Regions from separate parts of the Shewanella sp. ULN5 genome, predicted to be linked through region 1. Evidence: predicted binding sites of a transcription regulator. Region 1 holds the regulator's gene; the other holds the start of a gene.
The links. Region 1 encodes sigma-54, which starts transcription at its own class of promoters, with help from an activator protein. Its sites were predicted from a motif close to GTTGGCACGNNNNTNGNNT; they were not measured.
Positions count from the first base shown of each region.

Region 2: the regulator sigma-54 is predicted to act here: its motif matches at 1,115-1,133, upstream of ORI98_RS01450 (YggN family protein).

Region 1 is NZ_JAPJEE010000012.1:78,831-88,853, forward strand. It holds gene rapZ (RNase adapter RapZ) at 1-146, opposite strand, end outside; gene ptsN (PTS IIA-like nitrogen regulatory protein PtsN) at 143-586, opposite strand; gene hpf (ribosome hibernation promoting factor) at 589-876, opposite strand; gene ORI98_RS12540 (RNA polymerase factor sigma-54) at 903-2,390, opposite strand; gene lptB (LPS export ABC transporter ATP-binding protein) at 2,542-3,273, opposite strand; gene lptA (lipopolysaccharide transport periplasmic protein LptA) at 3,270-3,770, opposite strand; gene lptC (LPS export ABC transporter periplasmic protein LptC) at 3,844-4,404, opposite strand; gene kdsC (3-deoxy-manno-octulosonate-8-phosphatase KdsC) at 4,401-4,967, opposite strand; gene ORI98_RS12565 (KpsF/GutQ family sugar-phosphate isomerase) at 4,970-5,947, opposite strand; gene ORI98_RS12570 (calcium/sodium antiporter) at 5,982-6,944, opposite strand; gene ORI98_RS12575 (ATP-binding cassette domain-containing protein) at 7,173-7,997, shown strand; gene mlaE (lipid asymmetry maintenance ABC transporter permease subunit MlaE) at 7,984-8,769, shown strand; gene mlaD (outer membrane lipid asymmetry maintenance protein MlaD) at 8,805-9,278, shown strand; gene ORI98_RS12590 (phospholipid-binding protein MlaC) at 9,289-9,942, shown strand; gene ORI98_RS12595 (lipid asymmetry maintenance protein MlaB) at 9,939-10,023, shown strand, end outside.
Region 2 is NZ_JAPJEE010000001.1:330,057-340,079, forward strand. It holds gene ORI98_RS01450 (YggN family protein) at 69-944, opposite strand; gene glsB (glutaminase B) at 1,290-2,204, opposite strand; gene ORI98_RS01460 (50S ribosome-binding protein YggL) at 2,205-2,531, opposite strand; gene trmB (tRNA (guanosine(46)-N7)-methyltransferase TrmB) at 2,555-3,271, opposite strand; gene mutY (A/G-specific adenine glycosylase) at 3,426-4,544, shown strand; gene ORI98_RS01475 (oxidative damage protection protein) at 4,547-4,822, shown strand; gene ORI98_RS01480 (sugar-binding protein) at 5,002-5,799, shown strand; gene ORI98_RS01485 (YceI family protein) at 6,200-6,787, opposite strand; gene ORI98_RS01490 (cytochrome b) at 6,913-7,461, opposite strand; tRNA gene ORI98_RS01495 (tRNA-Phe) at 7,842-7,917, shown strand; tRNA gene ORI98_RS01500 (tRNA-Thr) at 7,925-8,000, shown strand; gene nagP (N-acetylglucosamine MFS transporter NagP) at 8,628-9,926, opposite strand.

The DNA of each region.
Region 1 (10,023 bases):
TCGCGGCTGCCAGTAAGCTGGTCCAATAATGTTCCAATCAATGCCACAGGTAAATTATCGACACAGTAGTAACCAAGGTCTTCTAATACCCTTAGTGCGACAGACTTACCTGAACCAGAGCGGCCCGATACAATAACTAATTTCATGCAGTGATAACCTGATAGAGTTCAGTGGAGTTACTACTTTTACGTAACTGCTTGAGAATAAGTTTATCTGATAGCTTTTCTGCCATCGAAGATAAAGTGCTGAGGTGTTGTTGGCATTGTTCCGCTGGAACTAATAAGGCAAATAACAAATCAACGGGTTGTTTATCTATGGCATCAAATGGAATGGGTTCTTCACATTTAATAAAAATCGCAATGGGGTGTTCGATGGTCGTCAATCGACCATGAGGGATTGCAATGCCAGAGCCTATTCCTGTGCTACCCATTTTTTCTCTGGCCACTAGGCTTTCGAAAATCTCTTGCGAAGAAAGGGATGGGTACTGGGCAGCGACTAAATCGCTGATAAGTTCCAGTACCTTTTTCTTACTGCCCGGTGAGGCACAGGAGGTGCATTCCGGCTGCAGGATGGTACTAAGTTCCATCATTAATGCTTAGATAGTTTCTCTTTGTGTTTAATAACCTGACGATCGAGTTTGTCGATCAGGGCGTCTATTGCATGATACATGTCGGCATGATCAGCAGCTGCAAATACTTCAGCGCCATTTAAGCTGACTTTTGCTTCTGCCTTTTGCTGTTGTTTTTCGACATTTAACACGACATGCACATTATGGATCTGATCGAAATGTCGTTCAAGCTTTGAAAATTTTATCGTGACATATTCGCGTAATGATTCAGTAATTTCAACATGGTGACCTGTTAAATTTATTTGCATATTTATCCTCCAATTGCCTAGGTAGATTATAAACTCTTACGCTGGTTTGAGGGGGGGATCATCATCGCCTCACGGTATTTCGCGATAGTACGACGTGCAACATTAATCCCTTGTTCAGCCAAAAGATCCGCCATTTTACTGTCGCTTAATGGTTTCTTTTGGTTTTCGGCAGCAACCAGTTTTTTTATAAAGGCTCTAATTGCTGTTGATGAGCACTCGCCGCCGTCGTCGGTACTGACGTGGCTAGAGAAAAAGTATTTTAATTCGAATAATCCGCGCGGAGTATGCATGTATTTTTGAGTTGTGACCCTCGAAATAGTTGATTCATGCATCTCTACCGCTTCAGCTATGTCATTCAGTACCATAGGTTTCATGGCTTCTTCACCATACTCAAAAAAACCTTGTTGGAACTGGACAATGCAATTGGACACTTTTAATAAGGTGTCGTTGCGGCTTTCTAAACTTTTAATAAACCATTTAGCTTCTTGCAAGTGACCGCGAATAAATTGGCTGTCAGACTGACTTTTACTGCTTTTTGCCATCGCCGCATATTGCTGGTTTATACCAATTTTGGGCATATTGTCAGGATTTAATTCAACAACCCAACGACCATTCTTTTTCATCACCGAAACATCGGGGATAACATATTCATCATCCTGCGGGGTGATCATCGAACCAGGGCGTGGATTCAAAGATTGAATTAACTCAATAGCCTCACGAAGTTCATCTTCTTTTAACTTGGTTTTACGCATCAATGTGCGAAAGTCTCTGCCTGCAATTAAATCTAAATAATCTTTGATAAGCACTTTTGCGTTATCAATGTGAGGTGTATTGGGATCATATTGCATTAACTGGATCAGCAAACATTCACGGAGATCGCGAGAGGCAACGCCAATAGGATCAAAATGTTGGATACGTTTCAGTACCGCTTCAACTTCATCAAGCTCAACCGATTCGTCTCCCATTGCTTCTAAGATGTCTTCGGTGCTTTGGGTTAAATAACCTGTGTCGTCAATGGCATCGATGATGGCGGTGGCAATGGCTAGGTCGGTATCAGAAAAAGGAGTGAGATTCTTCTGCCATTCAAGGTGTTCGTACAAACCTTCTGAGGTTTCACCTTGAAAAGGCATGTCATCGCTTGGCATGCTGCCCGATCCAGAACTGGCCATCGGAGATGCGGTGTACACTTCATCCCAGGTCGTATCCATAGGCAAATCATCAGACATTTGCTCTTTTGTCATCGATTCTGCTGTATCAACGCTTGAGGTGTCTTTTTCTATTGTTGGCGCGACTAGTTCACTAAAATCAGTTTCTGATTGGTTTTTTTGTTGGTCATTTTTGTTGTTAAATTCTGCAAATTCATCTTCCATTTCAAGCAAAGGGTTTGAGTCTAATGCTTGTTGAATTTCTTGCTGTAACTCCAAAGACGATAACTGCAGCAAACGAATCGCCTGTTGCAGTTGTGGGGTCATAGTCAGATGTTGACCCATTTTAAGTTGGAGTGACGCTTTCATTACTGCTGATCCCTAGAAGATTTCCGTTTGCTACACCGTTTCACACGAGTGTATTTCGCAAATGTTGTTTAAATACATTGTGAAACACCACAATAAAAGCTTACTGAAGTGTTGGTATTTTCAAAGCATCTATCTGTTGTGCTTACATTAACTATAGCTTGAATTGTTCGCCCAAGTATACTGCTCGTACTTGTTGATTGTTGAGTATTTCATCAGGTGTTCCCTCGGCAATGAGATTGCCTTGGCTGACAATATAAGCGCGCTCACAAACATCAAGGGTTTCGCGAACATTGTGGTCAGTAATGAGCACTCCAAGGCCACGACTTTTCAGTTGTTGAATAATTTTTTTAATATCAATAACTGAAATGGGGTCAACACCGGCAAAAGGTTCATCGAGTAAGATAAACTTAGGATTTGCGGCCAATGCACGTGCAATTTCAACTCGACGTCTTTCACCACCAGAAAGGGACATGCCTAAACTGTCTCGAATATGGGTGATATGAAATTCCTCTAAAAGACTTTCCAGCTCTTGAATTCGTTCATCCTGGCTTAATGATTTGCGCGTTTGCAGAACGGCCATAATGTTGTCATGAACGGTTAGCTTTCTAAAAATACTCGCTTCTTGTGGTAAATAGCCGATTCCTTTGCGAGCACGTAAATGCATTGGATCTGCAGTCAAATCATCATTATCAATTAAAATACGACCGTTATCACTTTTGACTAAACCTACCACCATATAAAAGGTGGTGGTTTTTCCGGCGCCATTAGGACCTAACAAGCCGACAATTTGACCGGTTTTTACCGTTAAACTGACACTTTTTACAACTTGACGACTTTTATAGCTTTTAGCTAAATTTTCAGCGGTTAAGGTAATTTGGCTCATTGGTTACCTTGCTTTTTTAACGGAATTTCAGGAAGTTTTTGTTTCGGTACATCTTCGGTTTGGAAGTTTTCAGGCTGAATGATGGTAATAACACGGTCTTCTCCCTTACCGGTACTTTCTGCAATCAGCTCTTGGGCGGTGATATTGTAGCGAATAACATTGCCCGTCACTTTGCTACCGGCCTGATCTAACTTGGCATTGCCAGTTAATAATAAACCTGTCGTGGCTAGGTCGTAGCGGATCTCATTGGCACTGGCGGTGCCTATTCGACCATCATCTAATTCCTGCGAAAACGTTGCGGGATTACCAATAGCAATCAACGTTTTAGTTTGGCCATTTTCAGCTGAAAATGCGCGTAATTCATCGGCATTAATATTAATACTACCTTGGGTGATTTTTACTGGGCCATTAAAAATAATCTGGTTATTTTTAATGTCCGCACGTTGGCTTACCGCGGCAATTTTCAGCTCTTGTTGCAGATCGCCTTCTTTGGCCATGACGTTGTTCGCCAGTGCCGCGATAGCAAATGTTGCAAGAACACTGACCTTACAGAGTGATTTGGATAAAAACTTAATGTGGTTCATATGTTCCTTCTACCTCACTGAGCAAGGTAATTTCTTCTGCATTGAGATCGGCAAATAATCCTAAGCCATTAATTAAAAAACCATTACCTTTAATGATAACCGGATCTTCAGAGCGGCCAATCATGGTTTCTAAATCAAAGGTGACTTGCTGTGTTTCGAGCGATTGTAGCGGCTCTTCAATGTCAATGGCATTGATTATTACATCATTTTGTAAACTGACTTTATTTGTCTGTTGTTCAAGCGTGGCGTTTTTTGCGGTTATTTGCCATTGCGCTTTACCGTTTTGTGGATAAAGTAGCAATACGGGGTCAGTAAATAAAGTCGTATTAGTCATGGAGTAATGCTCCATGTGTGTAGCGCTCATTTTACTGTCGACTAAACCTAGCGTATTAAATTCTGTAGTATGCAGGTCATCAGCGACAAAATCAGGCCGCTCAATACGTGTGTCTACTACCAGTGCCATTTTGTTGCGTTTATCCTGTACCTGCCAGTACAAAGTTAACGCTAAGCCAAAGAATGCACAGATGGCGAGTGTGGTACGATTCATATACTCATACCGTGGGCATTTTCAAATTTGCCTTGGCTTAACAATAGTAAATCTGTGAGTTCACGCAATGCGCCATGACCGCCCTTGATGTGTGTTGTCATGTGGCAATGCATACGAACAAAGGGATGGCCATCAGCAACACAAACCGCTAAACCAACCACTTTCATAACTGGCAAATCAACCATGTCATCACCGATATAAGCGACTTCATCTGCAGCTACGTTATATTGCTTGATTAATGCTTCATACGGGACAAACTTATTATCAACACCTTGATAAATATCTTTTATACCCAGAGCGCTCATGCGGTTTTCGACGATTTGAGATTTACGTCCGGTAATAACGGCTACATTTATTCCACTTGTTAGTGCTGAACGAACACCGTAACCATCGCGGGTGTGAAAAGCTTTGGTTTCTTCACCACTGTTATTCAAATAAATGCGGCCATCAGAAAATACGCCGTCAACATCACAAATCAGCAGTTTAATTTTTTTCGCTCGCTGCCAAATATCATCGCTAATTGGGCCGTAAAAACCTTGATGGCTTGGCGTTTGAATTGTCATGTTTATATTACCCCTGCTTTAACCATATCGAGCATATTTAATGCGCCAATTGGTTGATGTTGTTCATTTACGACAATCAAACCATTGATGTTTTTCTCATCCATAATTTGCAGTGCTTGTGCAGCCAAGATGTTAGCCGGGCTTGTCACGCAGTGTTTGGTCATAACATGTGAAATAGGTGTGGTACGCAAGTTCACTTCAGCGTCAATCACACGACGTAAATCACCATCGGTAAAAATACCGACTAATATATTGTTATCGTCGACAACGGCTGTCATGCCTAAGCCTTTATTGGATATTTCATACAGCGCTTCAGTAATACAGATATCCTGTTTAACCAAGGGTAAGTCGTTGCCCTGATGCATCACATCATTTACTTTAAGCAGTAATTTTCGGCCCAAAGAGCCACCCGGATGGGATAAGGCAAAATCATCACGGGTAAAACCTTTTGCTTGTAATAAGGCTACCGCGAGCGCATCACCCATGACTAAAGTTGCTGTGGTACTTGATGTTGGTGCTAGCCCTAACGGACAAGCTTCTTCTGGCACTTCAATACACAAATGTAATTTGGCTAATTTTGCCATATTGGAGTCAGGTTTACCGGTAACGGCAATAACAGGTACTCCCATACGTTGTATTACTGGCATCAGTGTGAGTATTTCGCTTGATTCACCTGAGTTAGATATGGCCAGAATAATGTCATTTTTTGCCAAAGCCCCTAAATCACCGTGACTGGCTTCCCCAGGATGAACAAAAAATGCGGGTGTGCCAGTACTGGCAAAGGTTGCCGATATTTTATTGCCAATATGACCTGATTTTCCCATGCCCATGACAATGACTTTTCCTTTGCACTGCATGATTAATTCACATGCTTGTTCAAATGCTTCTGAATCAACAAATTGATAAAGATGTTCCAATGCTGCTTTTTCAATATCAATGACCTTGCGGCCCCATTGACGAAATTGAGTTTGGTTTGCCATGTTTGTCTCTCTTGGTAAAGTCCTTTACGCCCCTTTAATGAGCGGTGAAGACAACGTACTGGTACGCAATAAAGGTCAATAATAATAAAATGCCATGCCAACGAGTGAGTTGCTGCTTTGCGCCACTAGATAACACTAATACTGCTAATGCGATACTGGTGGCCAATACCATATAAAAATCTCTGTCGATTGCCGTTGCATCAACTTCACCTGGTGAGATTAGCCCTGGAATAGCGAGTACCGCAAGAATATTAAATAAATTCGAGCCAACTATGTTACCAATAGCTAAATCGTCTTCTTTTTTTAACACTCCGGCAATACATGCGGCAAGTTCAGGTAAACTGGTGCCAACAGCAATAATGGTTAATCCAATCACTAAATCAGATAATCCATAAATCTTTGCAATACCTACCGCACCATCTACCATCCAACCTGCTGATAACGGTAATAAAACCATACCGACGAGTATCCACATGATAGCACGAATTGTAGGGACATCCTTAGGGATCTCGGCATCCATTTCTTCGCCCATAATATCGGTGTCTTTATTGGTCATTGCTTGGTAAATAAACCAGCCCATGACAGACAAAAAGGCCACTAATAATATAATGCCTTCATAGCGGGCCAGCATGCCGTCGTGGATCAGATAACCGGCAAGCACTGTTGCCGCTAGCATCAATGGAATTTCTCGCTTCAGGGTTTTAGAACTTACGCTAATCGCCCCAAGCAAAGCAGTAAGACCAAGAATTAGGGTAATGTTTGCGATGTTAGAACCCAGCACATTACCGACGGCGGTATCATTCATGCCGTCCATTGATGCCGTTGCCGCAACAAACATTTCAGGTGCCGAGCTGCCCATTGCCACAATGGTTAAACCAATCAGCATTGGGGGTAAACCTAGGTTTCTTGCAAAGGCTGATGCCCCGTAAACAAATTTATCGGCACTAAATACCAGTACAGCTAGCCCAGCGCACAGCAACAAAATATTAACTAACATGTTATCCCTTTAATTTTCTAAACCCGTGTATTTTCGCTGCAAATGAGTCAAATTGAAAGCCACAAAAGGATGGAAGTGGTTTGATCATTAGCAAGTTAATCATTTATTAAGATTAAATTCATTTCAGATTAGCGGTTTTTAATCAGAGTAGGTTGTTAGGTAAGCAACATTCACGTAAAATTTAATCTTCATTTACATGCCAGGATGGCTGCTATCTCTTCGAATATCATGTCAGAGACACCGACAGTGCTGCAAAATCCGCTTGTTGAAATCAATCACCTTGCTTTTGGTTGGGGTAAGAAAGTCATTTATGATGACATTTCATTAACGATCCCCAGAGGTAAAGTTACCGCCATAATGGGGCCTAGCGGTATAGGGAAAACCACATTACTTAAGCTAATTGGTGCTCAGTTAACACCTGATAAAGGTGAAGTGCTATTTGACGGTCTGAATATGCACACCTTATCTCGAACTGAGCTATATCAAGTTCGCAAACGTATGAGTATGTTGTTTCAAAGTGGTGCGTTATTTACCGACATGAACGTGTTCGATAACGTGGCGTTTGCTTTGCGTGAGCATTCAGGTTTACCCGAATCGATTATCCGTTCCATTGTATTAATGAAGTTGCAAGCCGTTGGCCTGCGTGGTGCTGCTTTTATGATGCCAAGTGAGTTGTCTGGCGGGATGCAACGCCGCGCGGCATTAGCAAGAGCCATCGCATTAGAGCCTGAAATGGTGTTATATGATGAGCCTTTTGCAGGGCAAGACCCAATATCTATGGGTATGTTAGTTAAATTGATCCGTGAATTATCTGATTCGCTTAAGCTTACTTCTGTGGTGGTGTCTCACGATGTAAAAGAAGTATTGGGTATTGCGGATTATGTTTATGTGATTGCGAATAAAAAAGTGATTGCTGAGGGTACGCCGGAACAATTAAGGGCGTCCGATAACCCGCAATTAATCCAGTTTATTCAAGGTGCGCCAGATGGTCCGGTACCTTTTCATTATCCCGCAGCGGATTATCAACAGGAGTTGTTGAGTGAGTCCAATTAATTTAATTGCTGCTATTGGCCGTTATGCCATTGAGTTAGTAAGCAGTTATGGTAAAGCAGGGCTGATGTTATGGCGCGCTATTGCGCACATTCCCAATCCTAAAAAAGGCGTGCCTCTCGTCATTAAACAAATGTACGTACTGGGTGTGCGTTCAATGGTGATTATTTTAGTGTCGGGCTTATTTATTGGCATGGTTCTGGCCCTTCAAGGTTATAATATTTTAGTCGACTTTGGCACCGAAGACAGTCTCGGCCCTATGGTCGCGCTAAGCTTGCTACGAGAGTTAGGGCCCGTAGTCACAGCGTTGTTGTTTGCTGGGCGTGCCGGTTCTGCTTTAACTGCTGAAATCGGCTTAATGAAATCAACGGAGCAGCTATCAAGTTTAGAGATGATGGCAATTGACCCGCTTAGGCAAATTATTGCGCCTCGTTTTTGGGCTGGTGTGATCAGTATGCCGCTACTGGCGATGATGTTCAGCTTAGTGGGTATTTTCGGTGGCCACCTAGTGGGCGTTGAATGGAAAGGGATCGATACCGGTGCGTTTTGGTCGATATTACAAGCGTCTATTGAGTGGCGTGAAGATATCGTTAATTGCCTGATTAAAAGTACAGTTTTTGGCGTGGTAGTGACCTGGATTGCGTTATATCGCGGCTATGAAGTACAACCTAATCCAGAAGGTATCAGCCGTGCAACGACATCGACGGTAGTGCAAGCCAGTTTAGCTGTCCTCGCTTTGGACTTTTTGCTGACCGCATTAATGTTCGGAAATTAAGATAAATTCATTAACTATTTAAGTGGTTTAAGCGTATGTTGACACGGAAGATTGAGTTATTAGTAGGTCTGTTTTTGTTGTCAGGGGTATTGGCATTTTGTGTATTGGTTTTCAATGTTGCCAATGTAAAGGTGGATACCAAAGATAACCACTACACCTTAGTGGCCGAGTTTAATAATATTGGCGGTTTAAAAGTACGCGCCCCAGTTAAAGTGGGCGGTGTAGTAGTCGGGCGAGTGGCTGATATCACCTTAGATGATCGCAAACTTGTACCAATCGTGACCTTAACAATGGATAAGCGTTACGACCATTTCCCTGAAACCAGTAGCCTTTCAATTTTAACTTCTGGTTTATTGGGTGAGCAGTTTATTGGTTTAACCCCTGGCTTTGTCGATGATGACATTGAAATGCTGGGTAACGGTGATCGAGTTGAAGATACCCGTGGAGCGTTAATTTTAGAGGACCTTATTGGTCAATTGTTATATAGCATGTCTTCCAAAGATAAATAGGAGCGGTTCTATGCAAGCATTTTTAGTTCGTATTGTTAGCGCTGTGATATTGCTGGCCAGTACACAAGTTTGGGCTGAAGAAATTAACAACAAAGATCCATATGAGTTAATCAAACAAGTTGCTAACCAAACTTTCGATCGATTTAAACGCGATAAAGCCATTATTGATGAAGATCTTAGCCATTTGAAAGTGATCGTGGCTGAAGAACTTATGCCTTATGTTGACTACAAATATGCTGCTTATAAAGTGATGGGGCAGTATTTGCGCGAAACCACTGATGATCAACGTGCGCGTTTTGTTGAAGCATTTAAAGGTTATTTAATTGGCACCTATGCCCAAGCCTTAACGGAGTACACTGATCAAACAGTTGCCTTCGATCCCGCTCAAGATTTTAGCCAAGAAAAAATGGTAGATATCAGTGTGCAAATCATCGAACAAGGCCGCCCACCCATTAAAATTCAATTTAAAGCCCGTCGTCTTAAAGATGATTCTTGGAAAGCCTTTGATTTAGTCGCCGAGGGCGTAAGTTTGTTAGCCTCGAAGCAATCAGAAATATCCAATCTTATCCGCCAAGAAGGTATTGAAGCTGTCATCACCATGCTACATGATAAAACTAAGCAGAAGATTGATCGCAAGGTTGAGCAAGAGGCAAAAGCAGCGTGATTGAATTCGAGCAACAAGGTAACACTTGCTTGGTCAAAGGTCGGTTAACCCAAGATGAGGTTATTGAATTATGGCCAAATC
Region 2 (10,023 bases), on a different contig from region 1:
CTAAACCGCTGTTAACAATATAAGCCTATGGTTAAATAAGCCTATGGTTAACTAAGCATATGGTTAACTTATTCAGCCAAAGGTTGATCTTGCATAACAGCAAGCGGATATGGCGCTAATTGAGGGATTTCTTTTCTAAGCTGGTTTTCTAACACCATTAACTGTTCAAAATCACCACACACTTTATTCGCTCTCGCTTCTAGCGCCTGAGATTGTGATTCCATCTGGGTTTCAATGTCTTTACCTACATTCTCCATTTTAGTGGCAAATGTATTCATTTTTTCTTCAAATGACCCGCCTTCCGCAGACATAATCTGACTACCCATGCTCATCATCAAGCTGCCAATTGAATTTGAAATAATATTTTCCATTTCCTGTTCAAACTCATCATTAAAGGTTTCTTCTAATGAAGCATCGGTTGAACCAATAAAAAATTTATCGCCATGTTGATATGCCATGGTGTCTACACGCTTTTCAATGCCTGCCATTAACTTATCAATTTGGCTACCTGCTGCGTCACCTAACAACGGCGTAAGCGCCATACTGACGGCTTGTGTTGCCACGTTGACAACCTCACCGACTAAATCTATAACCTCAGGCACTTGGCGAGAAACTTCATCAGAATATTGAGTCAGTAGTTTTTGCTGTTTAGCGTTTAAATTAACGGCTTTACCCTCAACGAATAGCTGCCCCACTTCAACACGGTATTTTTCAGCGCCCTTTTCACTTACCTTTAAAGATTTTGGCTCGACAGTAACATCGTAGTTTAAGGTGACATTGCAGTTTTGATCATTCAAAGACATTTTTGCCATGGCCGGAGTAAATGCACTGGCTGTAAAAATCAAACCTGATAAGGCTATCCCCGTAAGTAACTTTTGCCCGAGTAAAGGTGATTGAATTGTGCTGGTTGAATGTGATGTGGTTGCTTTATTGTTGTTAGCCATTAGGTAAATCCTTTTTAAAATGATAATCACGTTTAACTGATAACCGCAAAATAGTGGTTTAAAAAAAACAAGCCAACTATTTACTCTGTAACTTAAACCCTGGTTTTGTCATTTTGAACACAGAGCGTTAATATTAAATATACTATTTGCACTAAACTCTGCATTAAACAATGCACCAAACATGCCAAAAACAAAAATAAACTAAAATTCATTAACTTAACAATAAAGCGATATATTAAAACCAAAAAACTCCCACGCTGAAATCGCCAAATAAGCTACTTATTAGGCATTTTAATCAATGGTTAATTAAGTTAACGACGTAAGAGGATTATCTGGATAAAAACGTTAGAAAATTGAACGTCCTAATTGCTGGCAAAGATGCTCTAACATAGCGGTGCCTGCCAATGAATTCCCATTAGTATCTAATTCTGGCGACCAGACACACACTGACATATCGCCAGGGATCACCGCAATAATACCGCCGCCAACACCACTTTTGCCCGGCATACCCACTCGATAAGCAAATTCACCCGCACCATCATACAAACCTGATGTTGCCAATAACGCGTTTAACTGACGAGTTTGGACAGGAGTGACTAGTTGCTCGCCGGTTAAGGTTTTACCACGGTTTGCCAGATACAGCATCGACTTAGATAAATCAGCACAGTTCATTCGTAAGGCGCAATAATGAAAATAATTTTTCAGTACCGTTTCAACGACGCCATCAAAATTGCCAAATGACTTCATTAAATAGGCGATTGCAGCATTACGCGCACTAAAAGCAAACTCAGAATCAGCAACCACTTTGTCGTATGCAATCGTCGGGTTCATACTGAGTTTACGCACTACCTCTAACATGCGCTGTTTTGGCGCACCGCTTCGGGCCTGCAATAAATCAGCGATCACCAAGGCACCTGCATTTATAAAAGGGTTTCTAGGCTTACCGCGTTCTAACTCAACTTGTACCAGAGAGTTAAATGAATGACCTGAAGGTTCTTTACCTACGCGACTCCAAATTTCATCTTCACGATAAAGATTCAGTGCCAGTGTAAGGCTAAAGACTTTAGAAATAGATTGAATAGAGAAAGGCTCAAGATAATCACCAGCACCGATTGTTTGCCCGTCAACGGTTGTAACAGCAATGGCAAGCTTAGTGTTATCAACATTCGCTAAAGCTGGGATGTAGTCGGCAACTTTACCTTTACCTAAAAGCGGCCTGACACTGTCGACCGCTTGTTGTAGTAACGCTTGGTTTAGCAATTAGCCCCACCAGATATCATATAAAGTAGACGCTTCCACTTCTTTAACTGGTTTGCCTTGCCAAAAACCGGTAACTGCTGCGATATCTTCATCGGTACATTTACCAATGTGCTGTGTGGCGATAATACCTTGCCATTCTTTATGACCACCGCCATGAAAACCTAATTGACGAGGTTCAATCACTTCATCGATAAACTGATCAACTAAACTATCAATATCCTGTTCTGACACAGACTCTTCAAACGTCCACTGGATGTCAAAACCGAACTCTTGGAACTCATCAACACGTAACTTTTTACGTAAACGACGGCTACGATTCTTTGCCATGATTTTTCTCCTAATAGACGTTATTAATCAATACGTTCGAACATTATATCCCAAACACCATGGCCTAAGCGATGGCCACGGGCTTCAAATTTTGTCAAAGGACGGTGATCGGGTCTTTCTACCACTGTGCCTGTTGCTGATTGGTTTTTATAACCAGGGGCAGCTTGCATCACTTCTAGCATATGTTCGCTGTAATTTTCCCAGTCTGTCGCCATATGGAATACGCCACCTACTTTCAGTTTACGGCGAATAAGCTGGACAAATTCTGGCTGAACAATACGACGCTTGTGGTGACGTTTTTTATGCCAAGGATCGGGGAAAAACAACTGCACACGAGCCAAAGAGCCGTCGGCAATACTGTGCTCTAACACTTCCATTGCATCATGATGATAAACACGCAAGTTAGTGACTTGGGCTTCACCAGCATCAGCCAAACACGCTCCTACTCCAGGCTTATGCACTTCAATGCCAATGTAGTTTAGCTCAGGAGCCGCTTTCGCCATTTGCACTAAAGATGCGCCCATACCGAAACCGATCTCTAAAACCGTGTCGGCTTCGCGGCCAAATACCTGAGTTAAATCCAAAGCTTCAGGACTATAATCAAGTCCCATTGTTGGCCAGTGTGATTCAATAGCTTGTGATTGCCCTTTCGTTAAACGGCCTTCACGTAATACAAAGCTTCTGATTTTACGAAGGTACTTACCTTCTTCATTAAATTCAGCTGTGGTAACGTCGCTCATTTTCGCCTCTTTATTACAATTATGCGTTTAAAAAACGACTCTATTTGTAATAGTTAATCTTAAAATTTTATTTCAGCCCCGTAGTATACCTAATCTGCTAACAATTGTTTATATAAACCTTGTTTGATTAATTGCCTATCGCTACACTGCGACGATGAAAAAAGTATCCTCTTTCGCTGAGCGAATCATCGCTTGGTATGACATTCACGGGCGTAAAAAGCTGCCGTGGCAAATAGATAAAACCCCATATAGCGTATGGGTTTCTGAGATCATGTTGCAACAAACCCAAGTTGCAACTGTTATCCCTTATTACCAAAAATTTATGGCACGGTTTCCAACGGTTGTTGATTTGGCTAATGCTGACCAAGATGAAGTACTGCATCTTTGGACTGGGCTAGGTTATTACGCCAGAGCACGTAACCTTCATAAAGCAGCAATTCATATCCGAGATGAATTTGCCGGTGTTTTCCCAACCGAGTTTGAACAGGTATTAGCCTTATCAGGCATTGGGCGATCAACGGCTGGTGCGGTGTTATCTTTATCTCTTGGGCAACACCACCCAATTTTAGATGGTAACGTAAAGCGAGTGCTTGCCCGCCATGGTGCCATTGATGGCTGGCCAGGACAAAAAAACGTTGAGCAAACTTTATGGGATTTAACCGATAAGTTAACCCCTATAAAAGAGGTACAAAAATACAATCAAGCCATGATGGATTTAGGTGCCAGTATTTGCAGTCGTAGTAAACCACAATGTTCAAACTGTCCTGTGGCAATTGATTGCCAAGCCCAGCTAAGCGGTAACCAACATCTGTATCCAGGTAAAAAGCCGAAAAAAACCATCCCAACAAAGCAAGCCTGGATGCTTGTGATGCTGCATCAAGGACAAGTGCAATTAATTCAACGTCCACCCGCAGGAATATGGGGGGGATTATGGTGTTTCCCACAATTTGATGATCAAGCATCTATTGAACACTATGCCCAAAAGCACCAGTTAATTAAATCTGCTATCGACTTAGTCGGATTTAGGCATACTTTTAGTCATTTTCACTTAGATATTACCCCTATTTTAGTCGTCGTCGAACATCAAGAATTATGCTTTTCAACAGCGGATATTAATGGGGTGATGGAACAAACGCCACCACTCTGGTATAACATCATCCATCCAGCCAAAGTCGGTTTAGCCGCAGCAACTGAAAAGATTTTAGCCAATCTTGCTGCTGAATTAGCTAAACACCCCGATAATGTCGCTGCCCCAATACACGTTAAGGAGTAAACATGTCTCGCACTGTAGAATGCGTTCATTTAAATAAATCAGCTGACGGCTTAGACTTCCAACTTTACCCAGGTGCCTTAGGTAAACGTATTTTTGACAATATCAGCAAAGAAGCATGGGGGTTGTGGCAAAAAAAGCAAACCATGCTTATCAACGAGAAAAAACTTAACATGATGAATGTTGAAGATCGTCAATTTCTTGAAGAACAAATGACTAACTTTTTATTTGAAGGCAAAGATGTAGAAATTGAAGGCTATGTTCCTCCTTCAGAAGATTAATCATCTCATTTAGCATAAAAGCCTAAGTGACAATTAAAGGATAAGTGTTTCGCTTATCCTTTTTTATCCTTCATAGTGGTGATAGACAAGGCAAGCTTAAAAACTCGGGTTAAGATCATTCAATTTTAGTCGCTTAGACTTGCACCCGCCTTAAGTAACTCACTAGTATAAGGAACCGCATGTTTAGCCTACCTAATTTAAATAAGACTCTATTCAAGCTGGGTTATTTAACAATGACCTTATGCAGTTTTCAGACATTTGCCGAAACGCCCTCTGCCACAAAAAATCATCCTATCGAAGTAAAATATGCTGATACACCAGTTAATATCGATGGCAAACCAGAGAGTTTGTGGGACAACGCCCCTTGGTTAGCAATCGATCAGCTTATTCTTGGTGTAAAACCAGTATTGGGTGACTTTAGTGGACGTTATAAATTATTGTGGCGTGAAGATAAACTGTATCTACTGGCTGAAATTGTTGACAATGTTTTGTTCGATAAAACTGCCGATCCGACCAAGTTATATTGGGATGATGATTGTCTTGAGTTATTTATTGACCAGGATGCGTCTGGCGGCGAGCATCAATTTAATCACAATGCATTTGCTTATCATGTTGCACTAGACAATCAAGTTGCCGACTTCAATTCATCTCAACAGGCGCAAACCTTTAACCAACACGTTTATAGCCGCTGGCAGCGAGATACGGACCATCCTGAGGTTATCTATTGGGAGCTTGCCATTAATGTTTTTCCTGACTCTTACAATGACAAACTCGCGGCAGATGATAAGTTACAGGCATTAGCCGTCACCTTGCAGCTTGGTGATATTATCGGATTTATGCTGGCCTATTGTGATAACGATGGTTCAGCCGAACGTGAAAGTTTTGTCGGTTCGCATAGCATAATCCCAATCAATGGTGACAAAAATTTAGGTTATAAAACAGCTGATGTTTTCGGTAAAATTCAACTGATTAAATAACCTCAGCTTGGGATGATAAGGCAGACTTAGATTGAGCTCAAACGATGTTGAGTTAACACGAAAGTTTATGGCCTTATCCACTCAAAATACCCATAACAAAAACCGCCATTAATGATAATGGCGGTTTTTTGTTAATATCATCGGTTAATAAGCTAAATAACCTGAACTCTGGATAACAACTTGCTTTCTAGAGGCTATTTTTTACTGAAAACTGTGTTAACTTTGTTTGCAATAGGCCAGCTATTGACGCACAAATTTGCCTTGTTCTAAGAAAAAATATCTCTCTAAAATACATGGGTTAGATATATGTTATTTAATTTCATACATTTAGCTAATCTCTTATCCAGAGTTCAGGTTAAATAATGCAAATGACTTATTCCCGAGTTAAATCAATCGCGAGCTATTTTTTAATCCCTTCAACAACCAACTCAAGCTCAACATTCGCTGAAGCAGGGCCTAAATCCATTTTCATCCCGTAGTCTTTCATTTTAAAAGTGGTTGTACCGGTAAAGCCTGCGCGGTATCCGCCCCAAGGATCATCGCCTTCACCTATCATTACAGCATCAATCGCCAACGGTTTAGTGACTCCGTTAAAAGTAAAATCGCCATTAACAACAAACTTACCATCACCTTTATCTTGTACCGAAGTTGATTTAAAGCTCGCTTTTGGAAATTTTGCCGTATTTAAAAAATCAGGGCTACGTAAATGCTTGTCACGTTCAGCATGGTTAGAATCAACGCTGTCGGTGTTGATATCAACATTTATACTCGCCTGTTCAACTTTGCTGGCATCAAAGCTAAAGTCACCGCTAAAGTCATTAAAGCGTCCCATAACAAAGCTATAGCCTAAATGGCTTACTTTAAATTGGATAAACGCATGAGCACCTTGGGTGTCGATAACATAGTCTGCTGCGTTTACGGTATTGGCAACAAACATTGGCGCTAACATGGCAGAGCTCATTACGGCTGCTATTAAGTGTTTTTTCATTGTTAATCCTTCCTATAGGTTAATGACTTTATGTATTGAGATAACTGTTTATGTGTGACTGAGCGTAACCGATATAATCAAGCAGATTAATATTTGCTTGTTAACAGATTAAACGTCTCTGCCAATTAACGCTTAATACGTAACATACGGATTAAGGTTGAATCTTTGTCTATAAAATGATGCTTTAACGCACCTGCGGCATGGATGATCACCAAACCTATCAAACTATATGCTGCATATTGATGAAATAAACCCGCAAGGTCGGCTTGATCATCAAACAATTCACCCACTGCAGGAAATTGAAACCAATTAAATACCCAAATTGCTCGACCATCTGCAGTAGAAATTAAAATGCCAGAAACCATAATGGACAGCATCAAAAGATAAATAATGCGATGAGCCCAATGAGCACTTTGTTGCTCCCACTGCTTGTGCGTTGCAACGGCTGCCGGCTTTATTGCAATAAACCGCCATAACACTCTGAGTATGGTTATAAGCAACAATAGGATCCCGACACTTTTATGAATATCGGGTGCTGTTTTATACCAGCTGCTGTAATAGGTTAAATCAACCATCCAAAAACCAAGCGCAAACAAACCTATAACGGTTACTGCTGATATCCAATGAATGAAAATGGTGATTAACCCATATCCAGCAGGACTATTGTTAAACATGACTACCCCTTTAATTTGACTTTTGATGCATTAACACCATGTGAAACAGTTTACTTACTATTTAGTAAAGATAAATCCGTAAAAATAGCCAATATCTTTCTAAAAAATAGAAGTATTGAGTATTTATACTCTTACTACAGCTTCATACGGGACTTTAAAGACTCCTTTGGTTTAAAAAATACACTTTATTGTTCTAAAAACCATCGACTCAGCTAAAAAAACGTCATCGTGGCTAGAATGTGAGCGAACGAGTAAAAAGTTTTTAAAAACTACTTGCACGATAAAAACCATCCCTATATTATGTGCGCACTCCAGACGAGACAGGCATTACACAGTAAGCCAATTGAATCTGAAGTAGATAACTAACACTTAGTTTAGTTGCCCGAATAGCTCAGTCGGTAGAGCAGAGGATTGAAAATCCTCGTGTCCCTGGTTCGATTCCGGGTTCGGGCACCACAATTTAGCCGGCATAGCTCAGTTGGTAGAGCAACTGACTTGTAATCAGTAGGTCCCGAGTTCGACTCTTGGTGCCGGCACCATAAAAAACAAAAAAGCCACTCAATGAGTGGCTTTTTTGTATCTGCAATTTGTCTATATTTCTAATATTCCCCACATTAAACAGCTCAGTTTTAACCGTTAATAAACTGCTCGAATGGGTTAACTCACCCTTACGATTAAAAGATCACTATCAGCACCAACAACAATAAATCATGCACAAGTTTGAGGATACTCAATAATTTCAGTGGTAATGAAGTTAGCCTCGATTCAGGCTTAGACTCAGGCTTAGGCTTAGGCTTAGGGATAAGCAAACAGTATTTTATTGATATTCAATCTTTTAAAGCAAAACATGAGTGGTGTACTGATAACGAGCAGAATTACCTCATCAAGGTCTTAACTATTGCAAGTAAATTCAACACGGTTAGTGGCGCAAGAAACAGGTTGATATGTATTTAATATCCCACACCGACGTTGAGGTAATGGCTACCACCATTCACAGCCAAATTAACACCTACAAATAAACACCTATGAGGAGCGCTTAACACGATAATCCCTATCCTCCTTGACATTACGCCGTTCAGAACAAAAAAGCCGCTCACAATCAGTGAGCGGCTTTCATAAAGTAATTGATGCTGGTTAAGCTAAAGCACTAAGGCTCAATTTATTGCTTACTTCCAACTTTTCATTTTATGCCCTTTTACGGCATAAAATAATATAAACAGATAACATGGGAACATCACCATATAGCCGCCTTGCATACCAAGCGAGGTGGCTGAACTGGTTAAGCCCCAAAATAGTGGGCCAAACGCCCCGCCAGCAATGCCCATAATCAATAACGCTGAGCCTGTACTGGTTAACTTGCCCATACCAGACAAGGCTAGAGGCCATACAGCAGGCCATACGATAGCATTCGCTAAACCCAAGAAAGCAATCATCAATAGCGTATCAGGTAACTGTGCGCCACCAAATGGAACTAATAATAAGTCAGCGATGACGTATGATTGGCTATCACCAAACACAATACCTGCAGTTAATAATAAGCCTAAAACCGCACTCACCATTAATGCATTTGGTTGTGAGATAAAGCGAGGAATGCAGATAATGCCGAGAGTATAACCAAGCACCATACAAAGCATGGTGTATGATGTCATCACACCATAGTTTTCAACGCCTAAGGTCAGTGCAAAAGTACCAATGGTGTCACCGGCAATCACTTCAACTGCAACGTATACAAATAACGCCACTACGCCTAGTGCAAGATTAGGATGCGATAAAGCTTGTTTAATTTGACCCTTTTCAGAACCCTGCTCTTCTTGCTCTTTTTCTAATTCTGGTAACGGAGACTTTTTAACTGCAAAAGCTAAGATACCGATAAAGATAGCCATACCAAGATATGGATAAATAAGGCTATTGGCCATTTCATCAATTTGAATTTGAGTTAGCTCGGTACCTACGCGGTCTTTGAAGCTATCAAGAATCAATGCCGTAAACACCATTGGCGCGATAACACCTGCACCTTTATTCAAAATTCCCATCACGCTAACACGGGCTGCGGCAGACTCTTCAGGCCCTAAGCGAACCACATATGGATTTACTGCGGTTTGCAGTAGCGTTTGCCCTGTACCCATAACTAGCTGTGCCAATAAAAACAACACAAAGATTTGGGTTTGCGCAGCAGGTATAAATAGCAGGCCTGCGATCATCATGATACCCATGCCTAGCGCCATACCATTTTTATAGCCAACTTTGCGGATAACCCAAGCGGATGGTAACGCGGTAAAGGTTACTGCAATGTAAAATGAAAACAGGATGAGTGAAGCTTGGAAAGGAGTAAGTTGAAGAATTTGTTTAAGATATGGCATCAAAGAGCCATTCAGCCATGTTGCAAAGCCGAGAATAAAAAACAGAACCGCGACAATTGCCATCGGTACTAAGCTACTTTTAGATTGTTCTTTCGTTGCTGTCATTTCCATAAACCTGCTCATTATTTTATTTATAGGGTCTTTGCGGTTTGTTTGGCCATGATGTGAATTGAGTCACATTGACCAACTTATTCGATAGTAG